3 regions of the Priestia sp. ST2 genome follow, and region 1 is predicted to be linked to each of the others. Evidence: riboswitches for the same ligand, from Rfam matches in the RefSeq annotation. Region 1 holds a riboswitch; each other region holds the start of a gene.

Region 1 (5,508 bases):
TAAATCCGAGAGATCCATTTAACTTTGTTTTTATGGGAGACAGCAGAGGTGACGGACCAAACGATAATTGTTTCACGATGAGCGGTGAATTTGAGCTTGTGTTAAAAAAGGCGGTGGAATTGAACCCGCTGTTTATTATTCATGGGGGAGACACCGTCTATACAGGGAAAAAAGAGTATTTGGAGCACTTTGTTAAGGTTGTTGAAAAAATCGCCCCGAACATTCCTATGTTTGTATGCGTAGGGAATCATGATGAACTGTACCTTGATGAAAGCAATCTCGAAAACTTCAGAGCCACTATCGGAAAAGTACACTGGGTCATTGATATTCCTGTCTTCAACTTCCGGTGCATCGCATTAAATAATGTCATCAGTCCCAAGAATAAAATATATGGATTTACAGATAGAGAGCTGAATTATTTAGAGCAGCAGCTAGAGGATGCTCCTCGTAATACCGTTGTAGCCATGCATGCGCAGCCGAATATTGGCCGGTGGTCAAATCTTGAAGGGTTTCCTGTAACGACTCCTCAAAGTCAAGAATTTTTTGATTTAATTCAAGAACACCGCGTGAAAAAAGTGTTAGTCAGCCACGTGCATGCGTATGACGAGCAGTTTATTAGAAAAAACAGAAACGGGTCGTTTACGCTTGGAAGAGGCACTGATTTTGTATTGTCAGGAGGCGCCGGCGCTCCCCTTGATTTTGAGCCGCCTTTAATTTTAAATAATTATAATTTTACAGAATTTTTTGTAAGCAGGTACGACATTTTAGGTCCTCTTCTTTGGAAGGATTTTGGACGACCTCGAAGAAATTGTTTGTAAAAACAAGAAAGTAGAAAGCTAGGTTCAAAAAAAGAGGCTGGAACAAAAGGGTTTTAGACGAAGTGAAACGAATCATCGATCAAGATGTGTGATTAGTGGTTCGTTTTTTTGTTAAGGCAAACGTAGGTTTCATGTGTATAGGTCTTTCTAGCAGGTGATTGGAGGACAAGACGAAGACTCCTGCGGGAAAAGCGGAACAGGCGAGACCCCACAGGAACGTATGTGACGAGGAGGCTCAGCGACCGCCCGCGGGAAGCGAAGTCTTGTACGGAAATCAACTGCGGTGTCACAAGCGATTCAGCTCATGTATTCCATTTGCCTTTAGAGTGGATTCATTTTGTTATGTCTCAACCTCTTTTGGAAAAATGTGCATAACTCTTAACGAAACCTTGTAGCAGAAGGCTCAGTCAAACGTTATAATAGATAATGAATGATGATATATTCTCTATATTTGTCATATATTTGTATTACATATGTAATTAAAGAAAAACATTCACTTGATATACTGTTTAATGACTTAACTTTATCTTAAAATTTACAGTGAAATGCCTGTTTATAGAGGCTTAGAACATACACAGCAAATGGAGGAGCAATCATGGCAAACGAAAAGATGCAAGAAGGACTTGATCGTTTTATCAATGAAGATTTAAATGACCTTTTAGGTAGACTGTTCCCCTTAATGGACCGGGAGTGTGCCGAAGAAAAAAGAAAGCTTATCGAAACAGCGGTAGAGTACATTTATTCGTCAGGATATCACCAAGGGGCAAAAGATTTAATCGAAACGCACCGAAAAGATGATTACAAATTGTTAAGGCAAAAGTTAGCGTCAGCGCCTCCTAAAAACTAATTTTTTTGAAATTTCTTTTGACAGCATAAATGTAAGGTGTTAAGATGACTCTACATTCAAAATATTATAAACAATTAAAACTCTTATTGAGAGAGGCGGAGGGACTGGCCCTGTGAAGCCCGGCAACCATTTAACATTCTTGTTGAAAAGGTGCTACATCCTGCAAAGCGTACAGCTTTGAAAAATAAGAGAGGATTTCATAGATACTATGCCTCTCTATTCGTGATAGAGAGGCTTTTTATTTTATGTGAATATGTTTTGAATGAACAATTTTATAAAAATGCATCAGGTGCTGTGTAACGAATGTACGCAGCTTAAAAGGGAAGACCGGTGAAAAGCCGGCGCGGTCCCGCCACTGTAATGGGGAGCAACTTATTAACCACTGTTTCATGTTGAAATGGGAAGGGATAGGAAGCGATGAACCTAAGTCAGGAGACCTGCCTGTTGTATGCACTTAAGCTCTACGGGATATAGAGAGGAGTGAGGAATACGTGTTGAGAAAAACAGGCTATCTCAACTTTAGTTAAGTATGCGTATCATCTCTCTTTTCATTTCGAAAAGAGAGATTTTTTAGTTTACCGATAAAAAATATACAGGGAGTGGAAAAAATGAGCAGTGTAAAAAGTTCAAACTTAGGTTATCCAAGAATTGGTGAAAAACGAGAATGGAAAAAAGCGCTTGAGCAGTTTTGGGCAGGAAAACTAGAGAAAGATATCTTTTTGCAGGAAATTGAGTCTCTTCGTCTAGGGCATTTAAAAAAACAGCGTGACGCAGGAATTGAATTGATTCCAGTCGGCGATTTTAGCTTATACGATCACGTGTTAGATACAGCCGCTATGTTTGGTCTAGTGCCAAAGCGCTTTGATTATGACGGGGGACCGGTATCGCTTGAAACGTATTTTGACATCGCGCGAGGAACAAAAGGTGCGGTAGCTTCTACGATGACAAAATGGTTTAACACAAATTATCACTATATCGTACCAGAGCTTGAGGAATGTACGCCGGCACTTGTAGAAAATCGCCCGCTTCAATTTTACAAAGAAGCAAAACAGAAGCTGAATATTGAAGGCAAGCCCGTTATTTTAGGTCCAGTAACATTTGTGAAGCTGTCAAAAGGATATAAAAAAAGTGAGTTTAAAGAAGTAGTTGAACAATTTGTTCCGCTTTATGCAACTATCTTAGCGGAGCTGCAAGCAGAAGGAGTAGAGTGGGTACAAATAGATGAGCCGGTTTTAGCTACAACGCTATCAAAAGAAGACCTGGCGCTTTACAAAGAAGTCTATCAAGCTTTGAAGGAAGCAGCACCGAATGTAAAAGTCATTTTACAAACGTATTTTGACAGCGTTGATTACTATAAAGAAGTCGTGTCTCTTCCTGTTGAAGGAATTGGTTTAGACTTTGTGCATGACCGAGGCGAAAATCTCACTGCCCTTAATAAATATGGTTTTCCAACTGATAAAGTGCTGGCAGCAGGAGTGATTGACGGACGAAACATTTGGCGTGAAAATTTGGACGAGCAGCTTTTAACGATCAGTGAAATTGAAGAAGCCGTATCAAAAGACCGTTTGATTCTTCAGCCTTCATCAAGTCTGCTACATGTTCCTGTCACGGTGAAAAATGAAGAGACGATTGATCCAGTATTGAAAAATGCGCTCTCTTTTGCAGATGAAAAGCTAAAGGAAATTACGCTGTTAACAAAAGCGGTGCAGCAAGGAAAAGAAGCAATAGAAGAAGAAATAAGCGTAAGCAAGCAGGCAATTCAAGCATTAAATGGATCATCTTTTCGAAATTGTCAAGATGTGCAAAAAGAGCTGAAGCAGCTGCACAGCTATAAAGCAGAGCGACAAGCGCCGTTTGACGTACGTCAGCGCGTTCAGCAAGAAGCGTTTCAACTGCCGCTTCTTCCAACGACCACGATTGGAAGCTTTCCGCAAACAAAAGAAGTGCGAAAAGAGCGTCTAAAATGGCGTAAAGGCGAGTTAAGCGATGAAGCATATGAAGCGTACATTAACGAGGAAATAAAAAAATGGATTGAAATTCAAGAAAACATCGGCTTAGATGTCCTTGTGCACGGAGAGTTTGAGCGTACGGATATGGTCGAATACTTCGGTGAGAAATTAGGAGGCTTTCAGTTTACGAAGTTTGGCTGGGTGCAATCTTACGGTTCTCGCTGCGTGAAGCCGCCGCTTATTTACGGAGATGTATCGTATGAGCAGGCGATGACGATCAAAGAAACGGTCTACGCACAGTCTCTAACAAATAAGCCGGTTAAAGGAATGCTGACGGGTCCGATTACGATTTTAAACTGGTCGTTTGTGCGTGATGATATCCCGCGCTACGACGTCGCAAATCAAATTGCGCTTGCTCTTAGAAAAGAAGTAGAAGCACTTGAAAGTCAGGGCATTTCAATGATTCAAGTAGATGAACCGGCGCTGCGTGAAGGACTGCCGTTAAAACGAGAAAACTGGGACAGCTACTTAAATGCTGCGGTGTATGCGTTCAAGCTAGCGACGGTATCGGTGCAAAACGAGACGCAAATTCACACGCATATGTGCTATTCAGAATTCGAAGAGATTATTGATGCGATTAAAGCGCTGGATGCCGACGTGATTTCCATTGAAACGTCTAAAAGCCACGGTGAATTAATTTATGCGTTTGAAAAACATACGTACAATCAAGGAATTGGACTTGGCGTATATGATATTCACAGCCCGCGCGTACCGAAGCTTGAAGAGCTTCAGCGAAACATTGACCGCGCGCTAAAGGTGCTTGATCCTGCATTATTTTGGATTAATCCCGACTGCGGCCTTAAAACAAGAGGAATCAGCGAGACGGTTGAAGCTTTAAAAGTGATGGTTGAGTCTGCAAAACAAACCAGAAAAAATTTATTACAAAACGTTTAATAATAAGAAAGTAAAGGCCAAGCAGTGTAACCGCTACACTGCTTGGTCTTATGGGATTTTAAAAGGCCAAAAATATCCATTGACACTTCCCGTACATTTTTGTATCTTTTTAAAGGTGTTTTTAAAATCAGGGAGGTACAACATGAGTAACAACAGCACGCAGCACGTTAAAATTGTAACAGCGGATCCATCAGCGCTAGGTCTATTCGGACTTGCCATGGTGACACTTGTTGCATCGTTTCAAAAGCTTGGGGTAACCGATGGTGTTTCATTGGTATTGCCATGGGCGGTTTTTTTAGGCGGAATAGGACAGTTAATCGCGTCTATGCAAGATTTCAAACATAATAATACCTTCGGCGCAACTGCTTTTGGTGCCTTCGGGTTATTTTGGCTAGGTGTAGCTATGACATGGCTTATTCAGCTTGGAGCATTTGGAGAAGCGCTCGCAAAAGAAGCGGATCCAAAGCAGCTCGCATTTGCTTTTGTCGGCTACTTGATTTTCAGCGTTTTTATGACAGTTGGAGCAATGGGCACTCATAAAGTATTATTTATTATTTTTGTGTTAATTGATTTCTTATTCATTGGATTATCGCTAAGTACATTTGGTGTGGCATATGAATACACGCACTTACTAGCAGCAGTGTCAGAGCTATTGATTGCTCTGTTTTCATTCTATGGATCTGCAGCGGCTGTATTAAATACTCACTATGGTCGAATTGTGCTTCCGGTGGGCAAGCCGTTTGGAGCATTTATCAAATAATCAAGATGTTAATTAAAAAGCGAAGTAGGGTTGAATTCTGTATGATGCAGAGGTCAATCCTTTTTTGTTTGGGCATTTTTATATATAGTAGAAAGAGATAGTTATATGTAATAGAAGCTTTTAGAGAAAAAAGAAAATACATAATGAAAGGAAACGTTCCAATGATTATAAGACAAGTGG
Region 2 (5,508 bases), on a different contig from region 1:
TAAGCCTAACTCTTTAGCTGCTTCCACTTTTTCATCCACAGATCCAACTTTTCCGCTTTCTTTTGTGACCATGACCGTCACTCCGTATTGCTTATACAGCGCTCGATCAAACTCTTTTGTAAACGGCCCTTGAATAGCAATAATATTTTTTTGCGAAAATCCCAATTGCTGGCACTTTTCCATATTATCCAGCCTTGGAAGCATACGAGCAACAAGCCGTACATCTGAAAGAGGAAGCAGCTTTTCTGTAAAAACCTGCAGCGTTTTGCTGCCTGTTGTCAGCATAATAACTCCTTTTTTCTCAGCTGCTACTTCTGCTGCTTCTTCATACGTAGAAACCATTGTCATATTATCATAGGTAAAAGCCTGCGAAGCCCGCTCATAGCGTATGTAAGGAATCGCTGTTTCAGCAGCCGCGCCGATAGCATTTTTAGATGCTTCTTCTGCAAAAGGATGACTTGCATCCACAATAGCTTTTACACGATGTTCGTTTACAAAATCCATCATATCTTCTTTTGTGAGACGTCCAATTTTCACTTTCACTTCTGCACGCTGTAATTCGATAGCTGCGTTTTCGGTTACAACCGTTGCCGTAACCTCATGACCTGCTTTTTTCACTTGCACGGCTAAGGCACGTGCATCGCTAGTTCCGGCTAACAATAAAATCATTTTAGCTCGCCGATCTTATCTTCATGATGATCGTGGTCATGATGGTGATCGTGGTGATGGTGTCCGTGATCATGGTCATGATCGTGATGATGATGGTGATCAATATGCTCCATAATGCCAAGGCGATATTGACACGTATCGCAGTTCATTTTCACTTCACCTTCTAATCCTTCTTCAGCACGTTCTTTTAAAATTGTCTGCAGTTTTGGGTGAAAACCGAAATAGCCGGCGAGCTTAAACTCAATGTTTTCATGCTGCATTTTATACTGCTTCACCATTTCTTCTAATCGCTTAATTAATACTCCTGTAAATAAGAAATACGGGAGAATAACCACTTTTTTAGCGCCCAATTTCAAACATCGCTCCACGCCTTCATCAATCAGTGGAGCGGTCACGCCCATAAAAGAAGTTTCAACGATTTTATAATTTGTTTTTTCCCAAAGAAGGCGCGTAATTTTATATAAATCACTGTTTGCATCAGGATCACTTCCTCCTCGCCCTAAGACGATAACAGCCGTGTCTTCAGCTGGAGTTTCTAAATTCTCTCCTGATTCTTGTAATCTCGTTTTTAAAATTTCAAGGGCTTCTTCATGAACGCCAATGGGACGTCCGTATACGAAGTTTACGTGTGGATATTTTTCCTTAGCTTCATCTATAGCCGCCGGAATATGTATTTTAGAGTGGCCAGCAGGCAAGAGCATAATTGGAATTACAACTACATCTTTTGCTCCTTTTGCCACACATATATCAATGCCTTGACTTACATTTGGGCGTTCAAATTCTAGAAAACACGTTTCTATTAAGATAGATGCGTCCCAATCATGCTTCATAGTCGAAATAAATTCGCGAATTTGATCGTTCCCTTCAGGATCTCTGCTTCCATGACCGACAAATAAAACTGATTTCATATAATGCCCTCCCATTTTTTAATCTCCACACGGAGCTGGTTCTACTTTTATTTTTGGTGTTATATCTTGATAGTCGAATCCATAAACGTTCTTCACACGCTTAAAGAATTTATGAAATCGCTCATTAGGATGACCTTTTTCTTTATATTCATGGACAATGTTCTCCACTATTTCAACAATGTCATCGGGTGCTATGCCTTCCGCCACAATTTGACCTGAATGCGCATTTCGTCCAACCGTTTTAGCTCCTAAAAATAAATCAAACGCACCTTTTCTATAGACAATGCCGATATCTTCTTGAACTGCGCCATAACAGGCCATACCGCATCCATTAATACCAAGCTTCAGCTCTTTTGGCATGTCCATTCCCCCGAGGCGTTTTTGTAATTCTTCCGTATGTGGAATAGCATCGCTTTTTTCTCCATCACAAAAATCACACGCTTTAATTGTGAACACGTCTCCGACCGGAGATAGTAAAAAGGAAGCTGCTTGGAGCTTTTTAATAATCACATCTGGCTGGGCTGTTGGAATTTGAAGTTTGATTTGATGGTCAGGTGTATACTCCATCGTACCTTTTTCACCAACAACTTCTGCTAGTGTTGTCATTTGAACAGGCGTGAATTTCTTATTGGCAAGTCCTGGACTAACCGCGACTTCGAAAATTGACTGTATTGGCTGGTGTACGACCCCAGAAGTGGTTTCACCTAAAATTGCTTGAAGCGCTTCTTCTGCAAGAGCTCGTGAAGTTGCTGTTTCTTCTGGTTTGGTCTGAACTGCTTCAATTGCTGAAGCTGTTTGCTCTACAGTCTCTTCTTGATCGAGAGCCCATGGTTCTGCTTCTTTTCGAAGTCGCTGATGCGGTCTTAGCGGCTGCTCCGTTTGGTTGAGGGTATATTTCCGCTGATACCCGCGCGGTGTAATCATTAAATCGTCGTAAAAGAACGTAGATGAATTTCCGACAACAACGGTAGTCAGCATGCCTATTTCATGGTTTAACATGTCTTTTAAGTTAGTCATTACGACTTCTTCACGGTCACGATAAGCGCTTTTCACAAGACCAACAGGCGTATCAGGAGAACGGTACTTTAATAGAATCCTTTGCGCTTCAACAATTTGTCTTGTTCGTCTTCCGCTCTTTGGGTTGTAAAAAGCCACTACAAAATCTGCTTGTGCAGCTGCTTCAATTCTTTTTTCGATTAGATCCCACGGCGTAAGGTGGTCACTTAAACTAATCGTACAAGCATCGTGCATCACGGGCGCTCCAAGGAGAGATGCGCATGAATTGATAGCCGAAATGCCAGGAATTACTTCCAGCTCTATGCCCGTTTCTTTTTTCCAGCCTTTTTCAATCAACACTTCATATACAAGGCCTGCCATTCCGTATACTCCTGCATCTCCGCTCGAAATGACAGCTACGGTTTTTCCTGCTTCGGCTTGCTTTACAGCTTCCTGTGCACGGCTTACTTCTTCGGTCATTCCCGTACTAATAATTTGCTGATTCGTTAACAGTCCTTGAATTAATTCCACATAGGTTTTGTAACCGATGATCATATCACTTTCTTGAATGGCTTCTCTTGCTCGCTGTGTAATATGTTCAAAGCTCCCCGGCCCAAATCCAATAACTAACAGTTTACCTTTCATGCTAGCTCCTCCTTTATGCGTTACTTTTTACTTTGTCAATTCCTTCTATGGAGTCACTGTTTTCCGGAGAAACGAAACCATTTTGATCATATTCATAAATAAGCGATTCCTTTACACTGCAGCCTCCTGCTAAATGCTCTTCGACAATCCGGTGAGCCACGGTTTCAGTGACCTGCTTGTACCAATCTCCTGAAGGATAGACGATAGCTACAGGAGCATCTTTGCATCGTCCGTTACAGCGCGTACGCGTTGTATGAACCGTTTCATCCAAATCCAGTTCCGTCACTTTATTTCGAATAGCTTGTGTGGCTTCTTCTCCACCTTTTCTCATACAGCTGCTTCCATTACAAATCAATACGTGATGTTTTGTTCCGTTTAAGTTCCACGTCGTCACACTCATTCGCTCCTTTACTAAAAAAAGCGCCTCTATCAATGATAGAGGCGCAGAAAATTCAAACTAAGTTTTTGCACTTCCACCTATATCCCGTAGGGTAAGCTTCGCATTAGAAAAAGGCTGGTTTCCTGACTTCGATTCATCACTTGATTGCGCCTTCCCAAATACAGTGGCATATGCAATCAGCTCCTCTTCACAGTGGCGGGTACCGCGCTGGCTTCACACCAGACTTCCCATTTAACGCAATGTGAACATTGCGCACCTTTTTTGCACGATATGTAGTTTTTCGATACGAGAAAAACCCGCTTCGCTAATATGCGAGCGGGTAAAACGTCAGAATAAGAGTGTACACGAATGCCACTTTAAGCCAACGTTTCCCTTCCCGCTCCCCGGAGAAATAGAAACTTCACAATAAAGACAGGTCTCCTGACTTGTGTATCATTCTACTTGAGAACCTTCCCGTGATTTTTTCACAGTGGTTATACTCGTTCGTCCACACTTACAGTTGCGGGGGCAGTACTGGTCTTTCACCAGTTTCCCTATTAAGCCTTCTTGGCATCTTTACTGTTGCTGTTTGATATATATGAACCTTTTAAACTATCAGAATAATAGAAGTAACTACCATATCATAGCGTACATTTTTTTTTATTTCAACTCTATTCTTTTCGGAAGATACAAGCACCTATAAAAAAACAAGAGCATAAAGTCAGCTCCTGTTTTTTCATTATATAGCTACTAATGTTAAATGAGGATCATTATAATACACCACTTCTGAAAGAACTTTACAGCCATTTGTTTTGGCAAAAGCTTCTCTCGCCTGCTTTTCAGTTTCAAATTCAAACATTTTCATTTCTTTTCCAGCATATACCGTCAGTACCCACATGAAAAGATTCGCCTCCGATTATTGTAGTGATCGCTATATCCACATTATGCCGAAACCATTTCCTTTTGAAAACCCATTCTACAAAACTTGTCACAAGAAACTTTTAAAAATTTAAAAACATTTTAACTTCTGTAAATGAACAAAATGTACAAAAGGTTTAAGCAATATTATACCTCTTTAAAAAGGTGCTTTTTTAACCAACTGTTGCTTCACCAGTAAAAAATATATAGTATTTATTAAAAAAAGAAGCCGGACAGCCGGCTTCTTTTTTAGGAAAGGAAAGTACAGACATCACAATCCCGTCCTGCTCTTTATTTTGCATAAAAATACACTAATTAAATATTGCTTTCTTAAAGCAGAACCATGTTCGACTGCACATAGTGATAAAGAAGCTTATACGTATGGTTTAATGAATCTTGATGCGTTCTCTCAAACGCATGAGAAGAATCAATTCCTGGACCAATTAAGCCGTGTACGATATCGTGTCCGGCACGAATAGCAGCAGAAGCATCTGATCCGTAAAACGGATAAATATCTAATTTGTACTGAATATCATGTTGCTTAGCTAGCTCCACCAAATGCTTTCTCAAACCGTAATGATATGGGCCGCTTGAATCTTTTACACAAATAGACACGGTGTATTCATCGGTAGATTGTCCATCTCCCATAGCACCCATATCAACCGCTAAGTATTCTACTGTTTGAGGCGTAATGTTCGAATTCCCTCCGTATCCAATTTCTTCATTATTTGAAATGAGAAAATGCGTAGTGTATGGCAGTTCGATCTGTTCTTCTTGAATTGTTTTTATGAGCTGAAGCAATAAAGCTACGCTTGCTTTATCATCGAGATGACGAGATTTAATAAAACCGCTTTTTGTTATTTCTACACGAGGATCAAACGAAACAAAGTCGCCTACTTCAATTCCAAGGCTGCGAACATCTTCTGCGCTATGTACTTTTTCATCCAGTCGAATTTCTATATTTTCTTGATTTCGCTCAGCTTTCCCTGCATC
Region 3 (5,508 bases), on a different contig from region 1:
CCGTATTTACTACATACATATTATGATGAAGTGTATTAAGCAGCTTCTCAGGCTGTGCTGAAGATGCAGTTTCTTTCAGCGGTAACGCAGTAGATGCTAATACTTGCTGAGATGCAGCGGATTCACTTCCTTTGACTTCTGTAATAAAAAACAAAGAAGCGACGATCACTAACACTAAAGACAAAAATGCATAAAATCGTTTGTTTGGCTTAAATCGTTTGTTCGGTTTAAATCGCTGGTTCAATTTGAAAATCCTTTCTACTAAATTACTATTTACTACTATAGTACAAAAAATGGAATATTAATAGTAAAAATCGACATTTTTATAGGAAAAAATTAGATGATATGACCCGGTTTTAATCTTTTTTTGTCAAATGGAGAAGAAGAATGGGACAACGATAAGGATTTGAAGAGTGAGTAGCTAGATTTTTCCTGGTTTTTATAGTATGCTTTTAGCGTGAATGATTGTTAGGAGGAATGTTAATATGTCAATGGCATATGAAGAATATATGCGTCAGTTAGTTAAACCAATGCGTCAAGAATTAACTCAAGCTGGTTATGAAGAATTAACAACAGAGGAAGCCGTAGTTGATTTTATGGAAAACGTAGAAGGAACAACTTTTGTTGTCGTTAATTCAGTTTGTGGATGCGCTGCCGGTTTAGCACGTCCTGCAGCAACGCAAGCGTACTTACAGTCTGAGCAAAAACCAGATCAAGTGGTAACTGTTTTTGCCGGCCAAGATAAGGAAGCAACAGCTAAAATGCGTGAATATTTTGGTGACATTGAGCCTTCATCACCGTCTATGGCGCTTTTAAAAGGAAAAGAAGTCGTTCATTTTATTCCTCGACATGAAATTGAAGGTCAGCCTTTAGAAGTTATTTTTGAAAACATTTTAAATGGCTTTAAGCAGCACTGTTCATAAAATGTCCTGCTTTTGTCACATCTAGTATATAGATTTTTAGAGAAAAATCGCATATACTTTATAAGAAAAAGGATGTCTATCGGCATCCTTTTTCTTTATGTAAATAGCCAAACAGTGTAGGGGGAGTTATGAAAGTGATTGTTACGACTGCTGGTCGAACAAATGAACAGATGATTGTAAAAGCCAAACAAGTAGCCGCTGATTTAAGTATACCTTTTGTAGTAAGAGAGAAGAAATCCGTTGCAGATCTTCAGAATCTTCAAGCTGCAGACGTGCTGGTTGTCGGTAAGAATAGAGTAGAATTGCATGTCCAAAATGAAGAGGAACCTATTTTTTTTCATCCAAATTCCGCTATGTTTAGAGTGAAGAGATGGCTGCGAGGAGAACCTGATCCGTTTATTGAAGCTGCTAGTTTGGAAAAAGGAATGAGCGTGCTTGACTGTACACTTGGTCTTGCATCGGATAGTATGATGGCGAGCGCAGCGGTAGGGAAAAGCGGGAAAGTTGTCGGACTAGAAGGCAACCGCTATGTAGCTTATTTAGTCAAACAAGGACTTTTAAATTGGGAAAGTGACGTACAAGAGTTGAACGATGCAATGAAGCGTATAAACGTGGTTCATCAAAATTTCGAATCGTTTTTGGCGTGTTGTGAAGATAATTCTTTTGATGTTGTCTACTTTGATCCTATGTTTCAAGAGCAAATTGATGAATCGAATGGAATTAACGGTATTAAAGCAATAGCACTGTATACTACGCTAACGCCAATGGCTATACAAGAAGCAAAAAGAGTAGCCAAACAAAAGATCGTGCTAAAAGATCATTGGAAAAGCAGTCGTTTTGAAGAACATGGATTTATCGTACAAAAACGAAAAACATCAAAATTTCATTACGGGACAATTGATATACAATAATAAACAAAAAAGTAAAACGAATCCTGATCATTGAAAAGACTTCCAAAACCTTTTAGGAATTAAAAAGTTTTGGAAGTTTTTTTTATGAATTTCATCTAAAGTTCATAAAAGTATGATATATTTTTGAACATAAAAATACTTTTGTGTTTAAGCATCCAGCAAAAAAGGAATATCTTGTATAGGTTTCCGCTCGGTGTGACAACCTCAAACAGAAGAAGGAAGGTGCTAACTAAAAAGTCTTCGAATGCCCGTAGGCAGCATAAATGAATAAGCAAATATAGGTAAAAAATTAATAAGTATGTTACAATACCTAGTGAGTTATAACAATGAATTTTACGATATGAAAAGACCATATGGGAAAAGATGAGAAAGGAAAGATACGAATGCCTAGATGGATAAAAAGAATGCTAGTTGTATTTATTACAGTATTTACATTTGGGCTTGTCACTCCACCAGAATATTTATACGTTGATGATGCAAAAGCGGACAAGCAACATAAAGCAGGGTATGTAAGAGAAACAACTCCTGTCACAGCTGTTATAGAAGATATTCATTTGCCATATGAAGAACCAAAATATGAAGACGTTTCATCATTTGTTACGTATGCAATGGAATCAGCTGAAAAACAGTCAGTGGAAAAATTCGGAACAAAAATTGGACCTGTCATTGAAGATGAATTTCGTCAAGCAGTGTTACCTAAAATTGAAGAAGTGCTGACCGACATTGGCACTGAACGTGAACAGTCAATTCAGAATCTCGAGATAAGCGAGCATCCTGCTGCTGGCTACGGTGAAAAGATTTTCCATGTATATGACCGGGAAACCGGTCAGGACTTAATACGATTTCATGTACGGCGTGAAAATCCTCCAAAAGATGGATACTGGTTTAATTTTCACTATCATGCGGCTGCAGATAATTTTCAGAAGCATTATGATTTAGGGAAAATTTATTGGAACCGAAACATGCCGCCTAAATGGTTTAGCTGATAATAGACACAACATTCTGCGATTTCGAAATGTTAGCTTTTTTAAGCTAGCATTTTTTTACGTCTAAAACCGTTAGGGTCTAAATAAGCTGAAACATTAGCACAACGATAAAAAAATCGTTTATAATGAAGTCAGACTTCTTACCATAGAATAGTGAGAAGGAACGAATAGATGCTGGAGGTAACACAATGAAACAATTTACGGAAGAAAAACAATTTCGCGAACAAATTAAGAACGAAACACTAAGCGTTGGGATTTTTACGACAACGTGGTGTCCTGATTGCAAACGTTTGGATATGTTCATTGATGAAATCGTTGATGAAAATACAGATAAAGCATGGTTTAAAATTGACAAGGATGAGTTTGAAGAACTTTCTGCTGAAAACAATGTAATGGGTATTCCTTCTCTTCTTGTATATAAAAACGGTGAAAAAATTGCACACTTGCACAGTGCAAATGCTAAAACGCCTGAAGCGGTCCGTGAATTTTTAGCAACTCTTTAATCCCTTAAGCTGCGAGAGCATTCTCGCAGCTTTTTTTTGTGAGAATGGCTATTTCCATTTTTCCATGAGTGGGGTATACTAGGACAAGTGAATAATCGTAAAGCAATAAGGTCTCAATTTAAAGATTGAGTGAAAAGGGAAGTCTGGTGAAAAACCAGCGCGGTCCCGCCACTGTAAGCGCTTTGTGCGTAAGTCAGGAGACCTGCCTTATTGTTAGCTGTGAAACCTTCGAGGAAGGGTGAAGCAGGGTAATGAACATACATATCAAGTATAGTGAACGGATTCTTTTCCTGCTTATCTTGACGTTACCTGCTTTGCTTTCAATTGAAAGTAAAGCTTTTTTATTTTGAAGCTGCCGGCGAGCAGTATACATAGTCAAAGCGGAAAAACGGGATAGCGCTGCTTTTTGCATGATCATTTGCTTTTTCTTTAACGTGGAGGTTTCGTATTCACAATGAACAATATATAGGGGGAGTATTTAGATGAAAAAATGGCTTTCGTATTCCATTATTGCACTGTTAGTCATCGTACTTGCTGCATGCGGTGCAGGCAGCCAAAGCAACAGTGATAAAAAAACGAAGCAAGATACGGCACAAACGTCACAAGCTGCATTTCCAGTGAAGGTAAAAGACGCGCGTGATAAAGAAATTACGTTGAAAAAACAGCCTAAGAAAATTGTTTCCTTAATGCCAAGTAATACGGAGATTGTATATGCCCTTGGCCTTGAAAAAGAATTAGTCGGTGTTACAAGCAACGATGATTATCCTAAAAGCGTAAAGAAAAAAGCGCAGGTAGGAGATATGAACGTTAATGCGGAAAAAGTTATTGCTTTAAATCCTGATTTAGTGCTGGCACACGCTTCAAGTATGGGCGTTTCGGATGAAGTATTTAAACAAATTGAAAGTGCGGGTATTCCGGTATTTGTTGTAAAAGATTCAACAACGTTTGATACGGTTTATGATTCTATTACGCAAATCGGTAAATTAACAGGTAAAACAAAAGAAGCTAATCAAACAATTAAAGACATGAAAGAAAAAGTAGCTTCAATTGAGAAAAAAGCAAAAACGATTTCAAAAGAAGATCGTAAAAAAGTATGGATAGAGGTATCAGGAGCTCCTGAGATTTATACAACAGGAAAAGGTACGTTCATGAACGAAATGCTTACTATGATCGGTGCTGATAACGTAGCAGCTAGTGAAAAGGGTTGGGTTAAGTTTTCTGAAGAGCAAGTTGTTAAGTTAAACCCTGACGTTATTATCGCAACGTATGATGCAGACAAAAATGAGATTATGAAGCGTCCCGCTTGGAGCAGCATGACTGCTGTAAAAGAGGGTAACATCGAGAAGGTTGATCAAAACAAAATCAATCGCTTAGGACCTCGTATTGTAGATGGCTTAGAGGACTTAGCAAAAGCAGTATACCCTGAGGTGTACAATAAATAAGAAGAGGGACCATATTCCAGTTCGAATTGAAAAGGGGATTGGTCCCTTTTCACATCTTAAAATTGAAGAAAGGCCTGAGCTTTTAATCATGAAAACCGAGACTTCTTATAAAACATACAGCTCAGGGGTTTTAGGAACAGGCATTACGGAAACGGACACCTTTTACAATCGATTTGTTCACAAAGACTATTATTCAGATACTCCTTCTTTGGAGTATGAGCAATATTTGATGAAAGAAAATGTGCGCCATGAGCAAATCGTAGGGTTGATGACAGCCGTGTGGTTAAAAGAAAGAGCGGTTTACTGTTATGAAGGCTACGGAGTAAGAGTAGCTTCCGTGATAACGGCTGGAATAGGAAACGCAGTAGATATTACAGCTGACGAAGCTGTCCCGTTCTATTCCTCTCCTGGTACAATTAATATGTTTTTTTTCGTGGAAGGTACGCTTACGGATGCAGCGTTTTTACAGCTTTTTATTGCGGCCACAGAAGCTAAAACAAAAACGCTGTCACAGCTGGGTGTCATAGATCCGGCTACAAAGACGATTGCTACGGGAACATCTACGGACAGCATCTCAGTTGCAGCGTCTCAGCAAGGATCATTATATGAATATGCAGGCTCTATGACCGCTTTAGGGCAAGCGGTAGCCAAGCTGGTGAAAATAAGCTTAGAGCAGGGACTTAAGGGAAAGAGGTGAAGAAATGAGTATTACACAAGCGATAATTGCACACATGACGGCCATG

The links. A riboswitch is a leader RNA that binds a small molecule or an ion and turns the genes downstream of it on or off. The one in region 1 is predicted to bind cobalamin.
Region 2: it holds a riboswitch for cobalamin, as region 1 does, so the genes downstream of both, AC0KUU_RS07210 ((2Fe-2S) ferredoxin domain-containing protein) here and metE (5-methyltetrahydropteroyltriglutamate--homocysteine S-methyltransferase) in region 1, are expected to answer to the same signal.
Region 3: it holds a riboswitch for cobalamin, as region 1 does, so the genes downstream of both, AC0KUU_RS10425 (ABC transporter substrate-binding protein) here and metE (5-methyltetrahydropteroyltriglutamate--homocysteine S-methyltransferase) in region 1, are expected to answer to the same signal.

The regions. Positions count from the first base shown of each region.
Region 1 is NZ_JBVVNT010000004.1:654,368-659,875, reverse strand. Features, by position in the region: gene AC0KUU_RS20905 (metallophosphoesterase family protein) at 1-818, shown strand, start outside; gene AC0KUU_RS20900 (hypothetical protein) at 1,414-1,665, shown strand; SAM riboswitch class I at 1,746-1,856, shown strand; cobalamin riboswitch at 1,936-2,124, shown strand; gene metE (5-methyltetrahydropteroyltriglutamate--homocysteine S-methyltransferase) at 2,274-4,568, shown strand; gene AC0KUU_RS20890 (acetate uptake transporter) at 4,711-5,328, shown strand; gene AC0KUU_RS20885 (GNAT family N-acetyltransferase) at 5,472-5,508, shown strand, end outside.
Region 2 is NZ_JBVVNT010000002.1:162,449-167,956, reverse strand. Features, by position in the region: gene cobK (precorrin-6A reductase) at 1-669, opposite strand, end outside; gene AC0KUU_RS07220 (sirohydrochlorin chelatase) at 666-1,577, opposite strand; gene cobJ (precorrin-3B C(17)-methyltransferase) at 1,596-3,218, opposite strand; gene AC0KUU_RS07210 ((2Fe-2S) ferredoxin domain-containing protein) at 3,232-3,612, opposite strand; cobalamin riboswitch at 3,714-3,893, opposite strand; cobalamin riboswitch at 4,012-4,190, opposite strand; gene AC0KUU_RS07205 (hypothetical protein) at 4,337-4,495, opposite strand; gene AC0KUU_RS07200 (M42 family metallopeptidase) at 4,846-5,508, opposite strand, start outside.
Region 3 is NZ_JBVVNT010000002.1:777,180-782,687, reverse strand. Features, by position in the region: gene AC0KUU_RS10450 (polysaccharide deacetylase family protein) at 1-244, opposite strand, end outside; gene AC0KUU_RS10445 (BrxA/BrxB family bacilliredoxin) at 486-923, shown strand; gene AC0KUU_RS10440 (class I SAM-dependent methyltransferase) at 1,058-1,834, shown strand; gene AC0KUU_RS10435 (YpjP family protein) at 2,218-2,820, shown strand; gene AC0KUU_RS10430 (thioredoxin family protein) at 3,009-3,323, shown strand; cobalamin riboswitch at 3,415-3,547, shown strand; gene AC0KUU_RS10425 (ABC transporter substrate-binding protein) at 3,806-4,765, shown strand; gene AC0KUU_RS10420 (adenosylcobinamide amidohydrolase) at 4,854-5,462, shown strand; gene cbiB (adenosylcobinamide-phosphate synthase CbiB) at 5,467-5,508, shown strand, end outside.